2 regions of the Bradyrhizobium sp. 613_E4_N2_2 genome follow, and region 2 is predicted to be linked to the other one. Evidence: riboswitches for the same ligand, from Rfam matches in the RefSeq annotation. Region 2 holds a riboswitch; the other holds the start of a gene.
What was found. Region 2 has a riboswitch for glycine ahead of gcvT (glycine cleavage system aminomethyltransferase GcvT). Riboswitches for the same ligand answer to the same signal wherever they lie in the genome.
Positions count from the first base shown of each region.

Region 1: another riboswitch for glycine. It lies ahead of AB7290_RS15795 (D-amino acid dehydrogenase); the one in region 2 lies ahead of gcvT (glycine cleavage system aminomethyltransferase GcvT).

Region 1 covers NZ_CP197234.1:3,352,251-3,361,137, reverse strand. The annotation lists gene AB7290_RS15815 (multidrug effflux MFS transporter) at 1-1,125, shown strand, start outside; gene AB7290_RS15810 (glycosyltransferase family 39 protein) at 1,329-2,924, opposite strand; gene AB7290_RS15805 (ABC transporter substrate-binding protein) at 3,138-4,748, opposite strand; gene AB7290_RS15800 (M20/M25/M40 family metallo-hydrolase) at 5,016-6,146, shown strand; glycine riboswitch at 6,241-6,344, shown strand; glycine riboswitch at 6,348-6,462, shown strand; gene AB7290_RS15795 (D-amino acid dehydrogenase) at 6,530-7,831, shown strand; gene AB7290_RS15790 (ABC transporter permease) at 8,013-8,887, shown strand, end outside.
Region 2 covers NZ_CP197234.1:3,193,488-3,202,374, reverse strand. The annotation lists gene alaS (alanine--tRNA ligase) at 1-2,259, opposite strand, end outside; glycine riboswitch at 2,493-2,581, shown strand; gene gcvT (glycine cleavage system aminomethyltransferase GcvT) at 2,744-3,892, shown strand; gene gcvH (glycine cleavage system protein GcvH) at 3,903-4,271, shown strand; gene gcvP (aminomethyl-transferring glycine dehydrogenase) at 4,452-7,319, shown strand; gene AB7290_RS14990 (hypothetical protein) at 7,528-8,460, opposite strand; gene recA (recombinase RecA) at 8,555-8,887, opposite strand, start outside.

The DNA of each region.
Region 1 (8,887 bases), 160 kb from region 2:
GCGCTGCCCAACATCGGGGCAGCCTTCGCCATTCCCAACGCCAACCATCTTCAGCTGGTGCTCTCCACCTTCCTGATCGGCTTCGGTGCCGGCCAGTTCGTCATGGGCCCGTTGTCGGACCGCTTCGGGCGCCGCCCGGTGCTGCTCGGCGGCATGGCGGTCTATGCGGTGGCAAGCGTGCTGGCGGTCGCCGCGCCCTCGTTCGAGACGCTGCTGCTGGCGCGCGCGCTGCAAGGGCTCGGCACGTCGGCGACGCGCGTGATCGCGACCTCGATCGTGCGCGACTGTTATGTCGGCCGCCGGATGGCGAGCGTGATGTCGCTCGCCATGATGGTGTTCATCGCGGTGCCGGTGATTGCGCCCTCGTTCGGGCAGGCGGTGCTGCTGGTCACGCAATGGCGCGGCATCTTCGTCGTACTGATGCTCTACGGACTGCTCGCGCTCGCATGGAGCGTGCTGCGGCTGCCCGAAACCCTTCCCGAGTCCGAGCGCAGGTCGCTGGCGCCCGCAGACGTGCTCTCGGCGTTCCGGCAGACCGTGACCAACCGCCAGACCATCGGCTATGCGACGGCCGCCGGCAGCGTGATAGGCGCGCTCTTTGCCTATGTCTTCTCGGCGCAGCAGGTCTTCACCGGCGTCTATCATCTCGGCCATTATTTCCCGATTGCCTTCGCCGCGATCGCGGCCGGCACCGCGATCGCCGGCTTCCTCAATGCGAAGCTGGTCGGACGGCTCGGCATGCGCGTGATCTCGCACGGCGCGCTGACGCTCTACACCGCGGTTGCGGGCGTGATGCTGCTGACGGAAACTCTCGGCATGCTGCCGCTCTCGTTGTTCATGGTGCTGTCCGCCCTGATGATGTTCTCATTCGGCATGATGGTCGCGAACTTCACCGCACTCGCCATGGAGCCGCAGGGCCACATCGCGGGCACCGCCTCCTCGCTCTACGGCTCGATCACGACGCTGATCGGCATCGTCGTCGGCATGGCGATCGGCCAGAGTTTCGACGGCACGCTGCTGCCGTTCTCGGTCGGCTTCTTCCTGTCGACGCTGGCGGCGCTTGCGATCGTGCTGGTGGTGGAAAAGGGACGGCTGTTCAAGCCGCATCATCGTCCCATCGCATGAGGAACTTCCCGGCCGCGTCGATGTTGTACTGCAGCAATTCGAAAGGCCGCCTCATGGAACCGGAACATCGCGAAGACAACACCACCCCGGATCGGGCGGAAACGGAGCGCCCGACGCCGGGCGCCGACCGAACTGCGTTCACTCCCCCCTTCGCGAGCGAAGGCCTCGAGCGAATCCGCGACAGCCACTGCTGAGCGCAAAGCCTAGTCCGTCGGGCGCCTGCTGGCGCTGAAGTCCTGCGCGGCGCTCTCGGGCGTCGCGCTGCTCGTTCGCGGCGGCACGATCAGCACGACCACGTCCCGCGTCAGGCCGGGCTTGCCCCATAGCGTCGCCTGCACGGTGAACTGGCGCCTGACGAAATGCTCGGCGCGCGCGGACACGGACTCCATCCACCTGCCGCAATAGTCCTGGCCGCTGAAACAGAGCGCGGCCCAGCCGCGATCCAGTGTCGTCTTTCGCGGCATGCCCCACATGTACTGAAACTCGAACGGCCGCGCGTAATACGGATGGTCCGGACTGTAGAACGCGGTCGCAAAGGCCAGTGAATCGTCGCCACTGACGGCGCTGAGCGGCTCCCCGGTCAGCTCGTGCCATTCCCGGGTGAGCTCGTTGGCTACCTGCGCGTAGAAATTCCGGCCCTCTTCGTAGCCGTGATTGTTGCGATAGACGGCGTGAATCGGGGCGGCGACGAAGACAGCGGCGAGCCCAACGATTGCGGTGATGACCGTGACATTGACGGTGTAGAATCTTTCGATCGGGTAGCGCGTGCCGCAAACGATCAGCACGACGAACAGGAACAGCCCTTGCAGCGCCCATAGCGACGGCAGATCGGTGCCCATCGCCAGCGACGTCAGGACCGGCAGCACGATCGTGCCGATCGCAACGTAAAAAAGAAGCCGCAGGCCGGAACTCATCGCGGCGAAGTCGGCCGCAAATTGTTTCAGCCGTGTGCCGGCGATGATCACCCAGAAGACGGCCGATACGCTGATGGCCGCCACGAGTCCGAGCAGGAAGTTCTGCACCTCGCCGAGCGAGCTCACGAAGTTGCCGTTGGCGTGCGCCATCGCGTAGGTGAAGGCCGACGCGCTGGTCATCGCGAGCCAGTAGATGTGCGGCGACAACACCGCGAGTCCGACCACGACCGATATCCACGGCGAAGCGGACGTGAAATAGGCGCGGCGCGCGGGATGAGCCAGCGCGGCAAATGCAAAGCTCGCCACGAGGAAGACCGAATAATATTTGCCGACCATCGCCAGCGCCGTGGTGCATCCTACCGCGACCGCCCAGGCCGCGCTGCGGGTCTCGAACGCGCGCAGAAAACACCAGGTCGCGAGCGGCCAGAGCGCAAGCAGCACCGCATTGGCGTTGAAGCGCTGGGCGTGGAACTGATAGGCTGGCGTCAGCATCAGGAGCAGCAGCACCAGGATGCGTTTGTGCCCGGTCACGAACTGCCGTGCGATCCGGTCGACGAAAAACAGGGCGAGCCCGGCATTGGCCATCGCCATCAATTGCAGCGACCAGTTGCTGAGCGGGAAAACGGAGGTCCACACCGCCGTAACCCAGCCCATCAGCGGCGGATGCTTGTGGTAGCCCCACGCGAAACGGCGCCCGAGCGTCCAGGCCTCGAGGGTATCAGGGTGCAGGCCGCTGCCGGCATAGGCGACGACCAGATAGATCGTCCAGAGCGCGACAAAGCAAACAATGAGAAGCGGAACGGCCCAACCCGCCTCGACGCCGTCGAGCCAGCGCAGGAAAGGCCGCCGCCATCGCGCCGGCGCGCGATCGGACCGCTCGGCCATCGCCCGAAATGAAAAATCAATCGACACGGGACTCAAATGCAGGAAGGAAGTGATGTGCGAACCGCGCACATCTATTTCAAGTCAGAAACAAATAGCAATGATTGGACACTGGAAGAGTTAAAAGCTGACGCGAGGCTGACAAACGAAAACGGCGCCGCTGATGACAGCGACGCCGCGTAACGCTCGGGGAAGGCGCGCTGGCGCGCCCTCGCCTTACTCGGTCTTGTCGATGTTCCAGAACACCGGCGTCGCCGGGCCGTCGAGCACGCCGGTGAGCGACTTCCGCCACGCGCTCGGCGCCAGATACTGGCCGAGCGGCACGTAGATCACCTGGTCATAGGCTTCCTTCTGGATCTCGGTCGCGATCTTCTTCTGATCGTCGAGCGAGGCGGCGCGGACGAAGTCGTCCTTGAGCTTCTCGATCTTGGCGTTCTCCGCCCAGCCGAACCAGCCCTTCTTGCCCTGGCCGCCGATCGACAGATTGGCGATCGGGTTGGACACGTCGGCGCTGACCCAGTTGGTGAAGAACATGTTCCAGCCGCCCTCCTTCGGAGGCTTCTGGCTGGCGCGCCGGCTGACCACCGTCTGCCAGTCGGTCGCCTGCGCGTCGACCTTGAAGCCGGCCTCGCGGAGCAACTGCACCGCGACCGTCGGCTGCGCCTTCAGCGTCACGACGTCGCCGGGCACCATGACCACGACGGGCGTGCCGTCATAGCCGGACTCGGCGAGCGCCTTCTTGGCTTCCGCCATGCCGTTGCCCTTGACCAGCGATTCCGAGCCGACGTCGGTCGCGAACGGCGTATCGCAGATGAAGAACGCACCGCAGATCTTGTAGTATTTGGGATTGCCGACGAGCGCGTCGAGCACGTCCTTCTGGTTCATCGCCAGAAGTGCGGCACGGCGGATCTTCGGATTGTCGAAGGGCGGATAGAGGAAGTTCATGCGCCCAAGGGTCTGGTAGCCGAACTTGTTCAGCGTCTCGGTCTTGAGGTCGGCATTGCCTTCAAGGACGGGCAGCAGATCCCACGGCGGCACTTCCATGAAGTCGATGTCGCCCGATTGCAGCGCGTTCACTGCGGTCTGCGCATCCGGCATGGTGATCCATTCGACGCGATCGACCTTGACCAGCTTGCCTCCGGCAGTCCAGCTCGACGCCTCCTTGCGCGGCACGTAGTCGGTGTTCTTGACGTAGACCGCCTTCACGCCGGGCTGGAATTCGCCCTGCACGAACTTGAACGGGCCGGAGCCGATCTGCTCGGGGATCTGCTTGTCCGGCGGCGTTTCGGCGAGACGCTTCGGCATCATGAAGGCGACGCGCGAGGACGGCTTGCCGATGGATTCGAGCACGAGGCCGTAGGGCTCCTTCAGCTTCAGCGTGATCGTCTTGGGGTCGGTCGCCTCGATGCTCGCAGTAAACTGCATCATCTGCTGGCCCATGCCGTCGACCGCGGCCCAGCGCTTCAGCGAAGCGGCGCAGTCTTCCGCCGTCACCGGCGTACCGTCGTGCCACTTCAGGCCGTCGCGCAGCGTGAAGGTGTAGGTGAGCTTGTCGTCGGAGATCTTCCAGTCCGCCATCTGCGGCTGGATCTTGAAATTCGAGTCCGTCGCGATCAGCGTGTCGTAGACCATGTAGCCATGGTCACGCGTGATGTAGGCGGTGGTGAAAATCGGATCGATGATGCGCAGATCCGAATGCATCACCGCGGTGATGGTCTTGCTGGCGGCGGCAAGTACCGGCGAGGCCATCGCCGTCGAAAGCGCAACGACCGATAGCGCAAGTGTGGAGGCGAACGCGCGACGCCCCCGGCGCATCAAGCTCAACATAAAAGTTTCTCCTGACGTGAAACTGTTCAAAGGCAGGTTATTGGTTGAGCATTCGGTTCGTTCTTTAGGCGAACTAACCTCATGCGATGCCTTTGTCTTTCGAGACTTGCAGACAGTGTTGAGCGCGTCAATCCGGTTTCGCTGCAGCCCCAAGCGGCGCGCCCACGGGCTCCACAAAGACCGGTTTGGCTCTACAACGCTTTCCGCCAGTCCCGTCCGCGCCAATGCAATGCGCGTTCCATCTTTCGAAGCTTGAGAGACATTAAGATGAATCCAGCCAATCTTCCCTTCGATTCCGAGGCGATGCTCGAGGGCCTGCGCACCTGGGTGGAATGCGAGAGCCCGACCTGGGACGCGAGTGCCGTCAACCGCATGCTCGATATCGCAGCGCGGGATATGGCGATCATGGGTGCGACGATCGAACGCATCGGCGGTCGACAGGGCTTCGGCGGCGTGATCCGCGCGCGCTTCCCGCATCCGAAACAGGGCGAGCCGGGCATCCTGATCGCCGGCCACATGGATACCGTCCACCCGGTCGGCACCATCGAGAAGCTGAAATGGCGGCGCGAGGGCAACAAGTGCTACGGCCCCGGCATCTACGACATGAAGGGCGGCAACTATCTCTCGCTGGAAGCGATCCGGCAGCTGGCACGCGCTTCCTTCACCACGCCGCTGCCGATCACCGTGCTGTTTACGCCCGACGAGGAAGTCGGCACGCCCTCGACGCGGGACATCATCGAGGCGGAGGCCGCGCGCAACAAATATGTGCTGGTGCCCGAACCGGGCCGCGCCGACAACGGTGTCACCACCGGACGTTACGCCATCGCGCGTTTCAATCTGGAAGCGACGGGCCGGCCGAGCCATGCCGGCGCGACATTGTCGGCCGGACGCTCGGCGATCCGCGAGATGGCGCGGCAGATCCTCGCCATCGACGCGATGACGACGGAGGACTGCACCTTCTCTGTCGGCGTCGTGCACGGCGGACAATGGGTCAATTGCGTTGCCACGACCGCCACCGGCGAGGCGCTGTCCATGGCCAAGCGCCAGGCCGATCTCGACCGCGGCGTCGAGCGGATGCTGGCGCTGTCGGGCACGACCAATGATGTCACGTTCAAGGTGACGCGCGGCGTCACGCGCCCCGTATGGGAGCCCGATGCCGGCACCATGGCGCTGTATGAAAAGGCGCGCGGCATCGCCAAGTCGCTCGGCACTGAGCTGCCGCATGCGAGCTCTGGCGGCGGCTCCGACGGCAACTTTACCGGCGCGATGGGCATCCCGACGCTCGACGGCCTCGGCGTGCGCGGCGGCAACGGCCACACGCTCGAGGAGTTCATCGAGGTCGAGAGCCTAGTTGAACGCGGGCGCCTGATGGCGGGCTTGCTGGCGACGCTCGACTGACGACGCAGCCTTCGCACTGCACAATGCGTTGGCAGTCGCGGTTTAAATTTAGCCTTGTCTAAAAATGAGGCGCATCGTACTGCTCGATTGTCCACGCGACGATGCGGGAGAGATCGCAACGAGAGTTCAGGCTTTCGTTGCGGCGCCGACGGAGCAACCGCCCCGGAAACTCTCAGGCAAAAGGACCGTATCGTCAGGACGATCTGGAGAGAGGCGGCACGGCCAATGTGGTCGTGACGTCCACCGAAGGGGATAGTCCGGAGCTGACCTCGCCGAGGTCCGCGCCGGATCAAGCTCTCAGGTAACCGTGACAGATGGGGCGCCGCCAACGGCCTTTGGCCGGCGGTTAGCCGACTCTAACTCACGGGAGCCCCGAACCTGCCATGACCCATATCGCCATCATCGGCGCCGGCATCACCGGCGTAACGACTGCCTATGCCCTGCTCGAACGCGGATACAAGGTGACGGTGCTCGACAAGCACCGCTACGCCGCGATGGAGACGTCCTTCGCCAATGGCGGACAGCTCTCCGCCAGCAATGCCGAGGTGTGGAACAGCACCGCCACGATCCTGAAAGGCCTGCGCTGGATGTTCCGGCGCGACGCGCCGCTGCTGATGAACCCGCGGCCGAACTGGCACAAATATTCGTGGATGAGCGAGTTCGTCGCCAATATCGGCAACTACCGCGCCAACACGATCCAGACCACGCGGCTCGCGATCGAAGCCCGCAAGCATCTGTTCGAGATCGCGGAGCGCGAAGGCATCGACTTCGATCTCGAACGCTGCGGCATCCTGCACATCTATCACGACAAGAAGGGTTTTGAATCCGGCCTGCAGGTCAATGCGCTGCTGAAGGAAGGCGGGCTCGATCGCCGCCCGGTAACGCCAGAGGAGATCCGCGCCATCGAGCCGACGCTGCGCAAGGACTATTTTGGCGGCTTCTACACGCCGTCGGATGCGACCGGCGATATCCACAAGTTCACGCGCGGACTTGCGGAAGCCTGCAAGCGGCGCGGCGCGACCTTTATCCACGAAGCCAACATCGATTCCATTGCCCAGGCAGGTGGCGGCTTTGTCATCGGCTGGGCTGATCTTTCGGCCAGTGATGCTGTCGCATCCGTGCGCGGCATGCTGAAGGCTGACGGCGTCGTGGTCTGCGCCGGTGTGGCCAGCCGCCACTTCGCCGCCCTCCTCGACGAGCGCGTCAACGTCTATCCGGTGAAGGGCTATTCGATCACCGTTCAGCTCGACACTGCCGCAAGCCGCAATGCGACGCCGACCGTGAGCCTGCTCGACGAAGCCGCAAAAATCGTCACCAGCCGGCTGGGCGCCGATCGTTTCCGCGTCGCAGGCACCGCCGAGTTCAACGACTTCAACCGCGACATCCGCGCCGACCGCGTGCAGCCGCTGGTCGACTGGGTGCGCAGCAACTTCCCCGGCGTCGAAACGTCCAAGGTCGTGCCCTGGGCCGGGCTGCGGCCGATGATGCCGAACATGATGCCAGTGGTGCGCGCAGGACGGATGCCAGGCCTTTTCTTCAACACCGGCCACGGCCATCTCGGCTGGACCTTGTCGGCCGCGACCGCGCAGATGATTGCCGGGACCATCGACGGCTGGCGCGGGCTCAACGCACCGCCGACCGCCCCCTCACTCAGGGTTGAGCGCGAGTTCCGTCATGCATCCTGAGTGGTCGATATCGGAGGCTCGGCGGCCCCTTGCGACCGCCCTGCCCTTGGCACACAATTTGCCCCGAAACGTCGGCTTCCACGGCCGGCTTTCCAGCCCGAGTGACAGGCGTGCATGATAGACAGAACCGATTCCACGGGGGCCTCCCGGCCCCACAAGTTCCGCAGCCGGAGATAGGTGCATGCTAGGTTATCTCATTCGCCGCGTTCTGGCCGCGGTGCCCGTGATGGGCGTCGTCGCACTGTTCGTCTTCCTGCTGCTGCGGCTGACGCCGGGCGATCCCGCCGCCATTCTCGCCGGCGATAACGCGACGCCGGAACGGCTGGAACGCATCCGCGACTCGCTCGGCCTCAACGAGCCGCTGATCGTGCAATTCATCACCTGGGTGAACAAGCTGCTGCACGGCGATCTCGGGACGTCGCTGATCTCCAACCTGCCAGTCATGAAGATGATCAGCCAGCGCGTCGAGCCGTCGATCTCGATCGCGCTCTCGACAATCATTCTGGCCGTCATCGTCGCCGTGCCCCTGGGCGTCATCGCGGCGTGGAAGCACGGCACCTGGATCGATCGTTTCGTGATGGGCCTCTCCGTGCTCGGCTTCTCCGTGCCGGTGTTCGTGGTCGGCTATCTCCTGATCGAGGTCTTCGCGATCGACCTTCGCTGGGTGCCGGTGCAGGGCTTCCGCAGCATCTTCAACGGCTTTGGACCGTTCTTCGAACGCATCATCCTGCCGACCTGCGCGCTCTCCTTCATCTACATCGCGCTGATCGCGCGCATGACGCGTGCGGCGATGCTCGACGTGCTTGGTGAGGACTACGTCCGCACCGCCCGCGCCAAGGGCATCAACGAGGTCGCAGTGATGATGCGCCATGCGCTGCGCAATGCCGCGGTGCCCGTTATCACCGTGATCGGCACCGGCTTTGCGCTGCTGATCTCCGGCGTCGTCGTCACCGAGAGCGTGTTCAACATCCCCGGCATCGGCCGCCTCACGGTGGACGCGGTGTTGGCGCGCGACTACCCAGTCATCCAGGCGATGATCCTGCTGACGTCGCTGAT
Region 2 (8,887 bases):
CTTCTTGCGCTCCTCCATCAGGGCTGTGATGCGCGCCGGGACGTCGTCGATCGAGGTGCGCAGCTCGTTGGCCGCGGTCTTCGCCAGCGCCATGGTCTCGTTGGCGTGCCTGCGCGCGTAGTTGCCGGTCAGCGCCTCGATGCGGCGCACGCCGGAGGCGACCGCGCTCTCGCCGGTCAGCGTGATCAGGCCGATGTCGCCGGTGCGCTTCACATGGGTGCCGCCGCAGAGCTCGACGGACCAGCCGAGCGCGTTGGTGCCGCGCTCCCGCGCGGTCCGGCCCATCGAGACGACGCGGACCTCGTCGCCATACTTTTCGCCGAACAGCGCGCGCGCGCCGGCCTCGCGCGCTTCATCGACTCCCATCACGCGTGTCGTGACTTCGTCGTTCTCCAGCACCACGTCGTTGGCGATGTCCTCGACGCGGGCAAGCTCTTCCGCCGTGATCGGCTTCGGATGCACGAAGTCGAAACGCAAACGATCCGGCGCGACCATCGAGCCGCGCTGGGCGATGTGGTCGCCGAGCACCTGGCGCAGCGCCTCGTGGATGAGATGCGTTGCCGAATGGTGCGCGCGGATCGAGGAACGCCTGCCGTGATCGACCTCGAGCTGCAGCGCGGTGCCGAGCTTCAGCTCGCCGCTCTCCACGGTGCCGACGTGAACGAAGAGATCGCCGAGCTTCTTCTGCGTGTCGGTGACGCGGAACTTGATGCCGCCCTCGCCGCTGAGCACGCCGGTGTCGCCGACCTGACCGCCTGATTCCGCGTAGAACGGCGTCTGGTTGAGCACGATCGCGCCGGTCTCGCCGGCCTTGAGGCTCGCGGTTTCCTGGCCGTCCTTCACCAGCGCGGAGACCACGCCTTCGGCACTCTCGGTCTCATAGCCGAGGAATTCGGTGGCCCCGAGCTTCTCGCGCAGCGGGAACCAGATCGCTTCGGAAGCCGCCTCGCCCGAACCCTTCCAGGACTCGCGCGCCTTGGCCTTCTGGCGCTCCATCGCGTCGGTGAAGGAGGCCTGGTCGACGCCGATGCCGCGCGATTTCAGTGCGTCCTGGGTCAGGTCGAGCGGGAAACCGTAGGTGTCGTACAGCGTGAAGGCGACGTCGCCGTCAAACATGTCGCCCTTCTTCAGGGACGCGCTCTTCTCGTCGAGGATGGCAAGGCCGCGCACCAGCGTCTTGCGGAAGCGGGTCTCTTCCAGCCGCAGCGTTTCCTCGATCAGATTCTCCGCGCGCATCAGGTCGGGATAGGCCTGGCCCATCTCGCGGACCAGCGCCCAGACCAGGCGATGCATCAGCGGCTCTTTGGCACCCAGCAGCTGCGCATGGCGCATCGCGCGGCGCATGATCCGGCGCAGCACATAGCCGCGGCCCTCGTTGGAGGGCAGCACGCCATCCGCGACCAGGAAGGCCGAGGAACGCAAATGGTCGGCAATGACGCGGAACGAGGCCACGGTCTGCTCGTTCGGCCCGGCGCCGAGCGCCGACGACGTCGCATCGATCAGATGGCGGAACAGATCGGTCTCGAACACGCTGTCGACGCCCTGCATGATGCTGGCCATGCGCTCCAGCCCCATGCCGGTGTCGATCGAGGGACGCGGCAGATCCACGCGCTCCTCCTTCGTCACCTGCTCGTATTGCATGAACACGAGATTCCAGAATTCGAGGAAGCGATCGCCATCCTCTTCCGGCGAGCCCGGAGGTCCGCCCCAGATGTGGTCGCCGCGGTCGATGAAGATCTCCGAGCACGGGCCGCACGGCCCGGTGTCGCCCATCGCCCAGAAATTGTCCGAGGTCGGGATGCGGATGATGCGGTCGTCGGAGAAGCCCGCGATCTTCTTCCACAGCCCGGCCGCCTCGTCGTCGGTGTGGTAGACGGTGACGAGCAGCTTGTCCTTCTTGAGCCCGAACTCCCGCGTGATCAGGGTCCAGGCCAGCTCGATCGCGCGCTCCTTGAAATAGTCGCCGAACGAGAAATTGCCGAGCATCTCGAAGAAGGTGAGATGGCGCGCGGTGTAGCCGACATTGTCGAGGTCGTTGTGCTTGCCGCCGGCGCGCACGCATTTCTGCGACGTGGTGGCGCGCTGATAGGGCCGCTTCTCGACGCCGGTGAAGACGTTCTTGAACTGCACCATGCCGGCATTGGTGAACATCAGCGTGGGATCGTTGCGCGGCACCAATGGCGAGGACGACACGATCTCGTGGCCGTTCTCGGCAAAGAAGTTCAGAAAGGTCGACCTGATCTCGTTGACGCCGCTCATGTTCATCCAATCGGGTGTGCTTGGACCCGCGATACGCCATCCAAACCGGGCATTTGGGCTGATATCTGCGGGTCAAAGCGCTTTTAGACAAGGCCAGCTGCGCTGTCCAGAAACTGTGCAAGGAGATCAGTGAGTTGCCGCAGGCGCGCAATCCCGTTTGCAATCCCGTTGAAAGCCGCCAGGTGCGCGTTGACAGGCTTGGCCGGCCTGTGGTCTGTACCCATCTGTATCGTACGGCCACGTCGGGAGAGACCGGCTTTGGTGCCGGCGCCGAAGGAGCAACCGCCCCGGAAACTCTCAGGCAAAAGGACCGCGTGGCTTTGACGACATCTGGAAAGAGGCGCCGACGGGCAAATACCTTTTCATAAGGGTTGGCCCGGACTGCGTCCGCCGACGGGATAATACTCTCAGGCACAGCGACAGATGGGGCTTCGACTGGTGTCCATCGGGGAATCGTCCCCGGGGAACCGCCGAGGGCCCCGTAATGCTTGCGCGCCACGACCAAGATTCCCTCAAACGTACGCCCCTTCACGGGCTTCATGTCTCCCTCGGCGGCAAGATGGTGCCGTTCGCGGGCTATGACATGCCCGTTCAGTACCCCGCGGGCGTCCTGAAAGAGCACCTCCATACCCGTTCCTCCGCCGGCCTGTTCGACGTCTCCCATATGGGCCAGCTCGCGCTCCGGCCGAAGTCGGGCAAGGTCGAGGACGCCGCCCGCGCGCTGGAACGGCTGGTGCCGCAGGATATCGTGGCGATCGCCCCGGGACGGCAGCGCTATGCCCAGTTCACCAATCCGGACGGCGGCATTCTCGACGATCTGATGGTCGCCAATTTCGGCGATCACCTGTTCCTGGTCGTCAACGCCGCCTGCAAGGAAGCGGACGAGGCGCATCTGCGCGCGCATCTCTCGGACGACTGCATCATCGATTCGCTTCAAGACCGCGCCCTGATCGCGCTGCAGGGCCCGAAGGCGGAAGCGGTGCTGGCGAAATTGTGTGCAGAGGCGCCCGCCATGAAGTTCATGGATGCCGGCCCGCACAAGGTCGCCGGCCTCGACTGCTTCGTCTCGCGCTCCGGCTACACCGGCGAGGACGGGTTCGAGATTTCGGTCCCCGCGGCCGATGCCGAGCGCCTCGCCAAAACGCTGCTGGACAATCCCGATGTGATGCCGATCGGCTTAGGGGCCCGCGACAGCCTGCGGCTGGAAGCCGGGCTCTGCCTCTACGGCCACGACATCGACACCGCCACCACGCCGGTCGAGGCCGCGCTGGAATGGTCGGTGCAGAAGAGTCGCCGCAGCGGCGGCGCGCGCACCGGCGGCTTTCCCGGCACTGATGCGATCCTCGCTCATTTCGATAACGGCGCAAGCCGCCGCCGCGTCGGCCTGCGTACGGAAGGCCGCGCGCCGGTGCGCGAGGGCGCGCTGCTGTTTGCGGATGACGCCGGCGGCGAGCCGATCGGAAAGGTCACCTCGGGCGGCTTCGGCCCGAGCCTGAATGCGCCGGTCGCGATGGGCTACGTGCCCACGGCATCGAGCGCGCTCGATACAAAACTGTTCGCCGAGGTGCGCGGCCAGCGGCTGCCGCTCACGGTCGCCGCCATGCCTTTCGTGAAAAACACCTACAAACGCTGAGGACAAGACAATGACCACGACGCTGTACACCTCCGACCACGAATGGCTGGCCATCGACGGCGACGTCGCCACCGTCGGCATCACCGACTACGCGCAGTCCCAGCTCGGCGACGTCGTGTTCGTCGAGCTGCCCAAAGCCGGCCGTGCGCTGAAGAAGGCCGAAGCCGCCGCCGTCGTGGAGTCGGTGAAGGCCGCCTCCGACGTCTACGCGCCTGTTACGGGCGAAGTGCTCGAGACCAACGACGCGCTCGCCGCCGAGCCGGCGCTGGTGAACTCGGACGCGCAAGGCAAGGCGTGGTTCTTCAAGATCAGAATTGCCGACAAGAGCGAGCTCGGCGGCCTCATGGATGAGGCCGCCTACAAGGCACATACGGCGTGAGATGAAGCGAACTCTGACCTCATATTCGGTGTCATCACCCGCCTTGTGCGCACTGCGCACTGGGGCGGGTGATCCAGTACGCCGCGGCTTCTCGGCTCAAGCCGTGACGCCTGCGTTTACTGGATGCCCCGCCTTCGCGGGGCATGACGGCGACAGCGAAATCTAAAGCGAGGACCCATGATGACCGCGCACCGCAAATCCAATGGCGACACCGCCGCCACCTTCGTTCGCCGCCACATCGGCCCGTCGGCGCGCGACGTCACCGCAATGCTGGAGGCCGTCGGCGCCAAGAGCGTGGACGCCCTGATGGCGGAGACGCTGCCGGCCTCGATCCGGCAGACCGCCCCGCTCGACCTCGGCAAGCCCTTGAGCGAGACCGAGGCGATCGCGCACATGGCCGAGCTCGCGCGAGAGAACCAGGTCTTCACCTCGCTGATCGGCCAGGGCTATTCCGGCACGGTTTTGCCCGCGGTGATCCAGCGCAACATTTTGGAGAACCCGGCCTGGTACACGGCCTACACGCCCTACCAGCCCGAGATCAGCCAGGGCCGGCTGGAGGCGCTGCTCAACTTCCAGACCATGATCTGCGACCTCACCGGGCTCGACGTCGCCAACGCCTCGCTGCTCGACGAGGCGACCGCCGCGGCCGAAGCCATGGCGCTCGCCGAGCGCCACTCGCGGGTCGAAGCAAAAGCCTTCTTCGTCGACAAGGACGTGCATCCGCAGACGCTGGCGGTGATGCGCACCCGCGCCGAGCCGCTGGGCTGGACCCTGATCGTCGGTGATCCCCTCGCCGATCTCGACAAGGCCGACGTGGTCGGCGCGCTGCTGCAATATCCGGGCTCCTCGGGCGCCGTGCGCGACCTCAGGCCCGCGATCGCGACGTTGAAGGCCAAGGGCGCGCTCGCGATCGTTGCCGCCGATCTCTTGGCACTGACGCTGCTCGCCTCGCCCGGCGAGTTGGGCGCCGACATCGCGATCGGCTCGGCGCAGCGCTTCGGTGTGCCGATGGGTTATGGCGGGCCGCACGCGGCCTATATGGCGGTGCGCGATGCACTGAAGCGCTCGCTGCCCGGCCGCATCGTCGGCCTCTCCGTGGACTCGCGCGGGATGCCGGCCTATCGCCTCGCGCTGCAGACCCGCGAGCAGCACATCCGCCGCGAGAAGGCGACCTCCAACATCTGCACCGCGCAGGTGCTGCTCGCCGTGATCGCCTCGATGTACGCGGTCTATCACGGCCCCGAGGGTCTCTCGCAGATCGCGCGCAACGTGCATCGCCGCGCCGCCGTGCTCGCAGCGGGCTTGCGCAAGCTCGGCTTTGCGCCGCAGTCGGATAGCTTCTTCGACACGCTCAGCGTGGACGCCGGTGCCAAGCGCGCCGAGATCGTCGCGCGCGCGGCTGCCGAGAAGATCAACCTGAGCGTCGGTGAGACGGCGTTGCGCATCGCGCTCGACGAGACCACAACGCCGGCAACCGTCGAAGCGGTCTGGCGCGCATTCGGCGGCACGCTCACCTATGCCGAGATCGACGCCACCACGCGCGAGGCGCTGCCGGAGTCGCTCAAGCGCACCACCGCCTTCCTCACCCATCCCGTGTTCCACGCGCATCGCTCGGAAACCGAGATGCTGCGCTACATGCGCAAGCTCAGCGATCGCGACCTCGCGCTCGACCGCGCCATGATCCCGCTCGGCTCCTGCACGATGAAGCTGAACGCGACGACCGAGATGATGCCGCTGACCTGGCCGGAGTTCGGCAGCCTGCACCCGTTCGCCCCGCGCGAGCAGGCCAAGGGTTACCACGCACTGTTCGCGCGGCTGGAAAAATGGCTGTGCGATATCACCGGCTATGACGCGATCTCGCTGCAGCCGAATTCGGGCGCGCAAGGAGAGTATGCCGGGCTGCTCGCGATCCGCGGCTATCATGCCGCGCGCGGCGAGACGCACCGAAAAATCTGCCTGATCCCCTCCTCCGCCCACGGCACCAACCCGGCTTCGGCCGCGATGGTCGGCATGGACGTGGTGGTGGTCGCCTGCGAAAAGAACGGCGACGTCGACGTCAACGATCTCCGCGCCAAGGCCGAGAAGCATTCGGCCGATCTCGCCGCGGTCATGATCACCTATCCCTCGACACATGGCGTGTTCGAGGAGCACATCCGCGAGATCTGCGACATCGTGCACGGCCATGGCGGCCAGGTCTATCTGGACGGCGCCAACCTCAACGCGCAGGTCGGCCTGTCGCGGCCCGGCGATTACGGCGCCGACGTCAGCCATCTCAACCTGCACAAGACTTTCTGCATCCCGCATGGCGGCGGCGGCCCCGGTATGGGCCCGATCGGCGTGAAGGCGCATCTCGCGCCGTTCCTGCCCGGTCATCCGGCGACGCAAGCCGAAGCACCGGTCGGCCCGGTCTCGGCCGCGCCGTTCGGCTCGGCGTCGATCCTGACCATCTCCTACATCTACATTCTGATGATGGGCGGTGACGGCCTGAAGCGCGCCACCGAGATCGCGATCCTCAACGCCAACTACATTGCCGCGCGCCTCGATGCGCACTTCCCGGTGCTCTACAAGAACGCGAAGGGCCGCGTCGCACATGAGTGCATCGTCGACCCGCGCGCGCTGAAGACGACGTCGGGCGTCACCGTGGACGACATCGCAAAACGCCTGATCGATTACGGCTTCCATGCCCCGACCATGAGTTTTCCGGTGCCGGGGACGCTGATGATCGAGCCGACCGAGTCGGAATCGAAGGCGGAGCTGGACCGGTTCTGCGACGCCATGATCGCGATCCGGAAGGAGATCGCCGAGGTCGAGGCCGGCCGCTTCAAGATCGAGGCTTCGCCTTTGCGTCACGCCCCGCACACCGTGCACGACATCGCGGACGACGATTGGAATCGCGCCTACACCCGCGCCGAGGGCTGCTTTCCCGACGGCGTCTCGCGCACCGACAAATACTGGTGCCCGGTCGGTCGCGTCGACAACGTCTATGGCGACCGCAACCTGGTGTGCTCGTGCCCGCCGGTGAGCGATTACGCGGAAGCGGCGGAGTAAGGGATCGTAGCTTCGTAGGGTGGGCAAAGCGACTTGTCCGCCGTAGCTCGAAGAGCGAAGGCGGAAGCGTGCCCACCACCTTTATGCGCGTTGGAATATGGTGGGCACGGCGCTTGCGCGCCTTTGCCCACCCTACGTCCCCGAACGCGTATCAAGGGTGCAACGAGCGAACGGTTCTGTCGGTCCCAACGCCACAGCCGTTCGTTGGTCAGAAGCGTTCCGCCCCACCAGCGTCTGATCGGGGTTTGACGGCGGAAATCCTCCCGGCCTTCAAGGACCGCTTCCCCAAATTCGGTGAGCGATAGCCGGCTTCGGCGAAAGGCGGCGTTGCGGCCTCGCGCGGGGCCAGCGTCGCGAGTTTCGGATCGAGACCCGTGATCACCGGCATTGGGCCGGACCCAAGCCCTTCGAGCAGCGGGCCCAATTCCCATTGATCGAACACGCGCGTTTGCAGCGGACCGTCCGGTTGAAACAGCTCCTTGGTACGGTTGTGCCCCCGCGCAATCAGGTCGAGAAGCCGCGCTTCCGTCGTACCTAGTCCGGTGATTGGTGATGGCAGTTCTGCCAGCAATTGTTCCATCGCAGGCTTCAGGAAGGGCAGCCTGGGGAAATCCCTGCCGAGCAATCCGAAACAGAGCTCCGGCGTTGGCGCCCGGTAGGCTTCCCAGGCCATGTTGGCGATCTCGAAGTCGCAGTCCGCGACCTCCAATTCCCGCACCATACGATCGCGAAGCTCTGTGCCGTCCGCTCCGCGCAGATCGAAATTGACACGTCGCAATCTCAGACGATCGGTGATCGATGGATGGGACCGCAAATAATCGAGGATCCAGATCAGTTGCAACTGACTATTGGGCTCAGGGTCGAACCACAGCTCGATGAGATCGACGCCATAGGTCTCGCAAAACCAAATCAGGCCTGTCTCTTTGTGCGCGAGACCGGTCTGAGGCAACCGGCCAACAAGATCGGACCAACGCACCTCCGGATCGCCTCTGACATAGCCTCCCGTCAGGTATTGCTCGAGGTGATGCGAGGTAGGCAGTGGCCCCGAAACGAAGCGAAAGATGAACGGCACGACCATGTCGGCGCGATCCGCATGGGCAAGACCGACGCCGGACGAACTGGTCAGGATCACGCGTTTCATCGCGAACGCCCCACAAAACGAAACGGGCACTGACGACGTCGGCAACTCAACGTCCTCAGCGCCCGCTCCTCGCGAAAGTTCTTCGCGTTAGGCCTTACTCGTCCGCCGGCTCCTCGCCGTCGGCGTCACGCTCCGGTGCACCGGCGAGAATCTGCTCGGCGATCAGGCCGGAGTTCTGGCGGATCGAGGTCTCGATCTTGGCGGTGATGTCGGGGTTGGCTTTCAAAAACGCTTTCGAGTTCTCGCGGCCCTGGCCGAGGCGCTGGCTGTCATAGGAGAACCAGGCGCCGGACTTTTCGACGATGCCGGCCTTGACGCCGAGATCGAGGATCTCGCCCATCTTGGAGACGCCCTCGCCGTACATGATGTCGAATTCGACCTGCTTGAAGGGCGGCGCCAGCTTGTTCTTCACCACCTTGACGCGCGT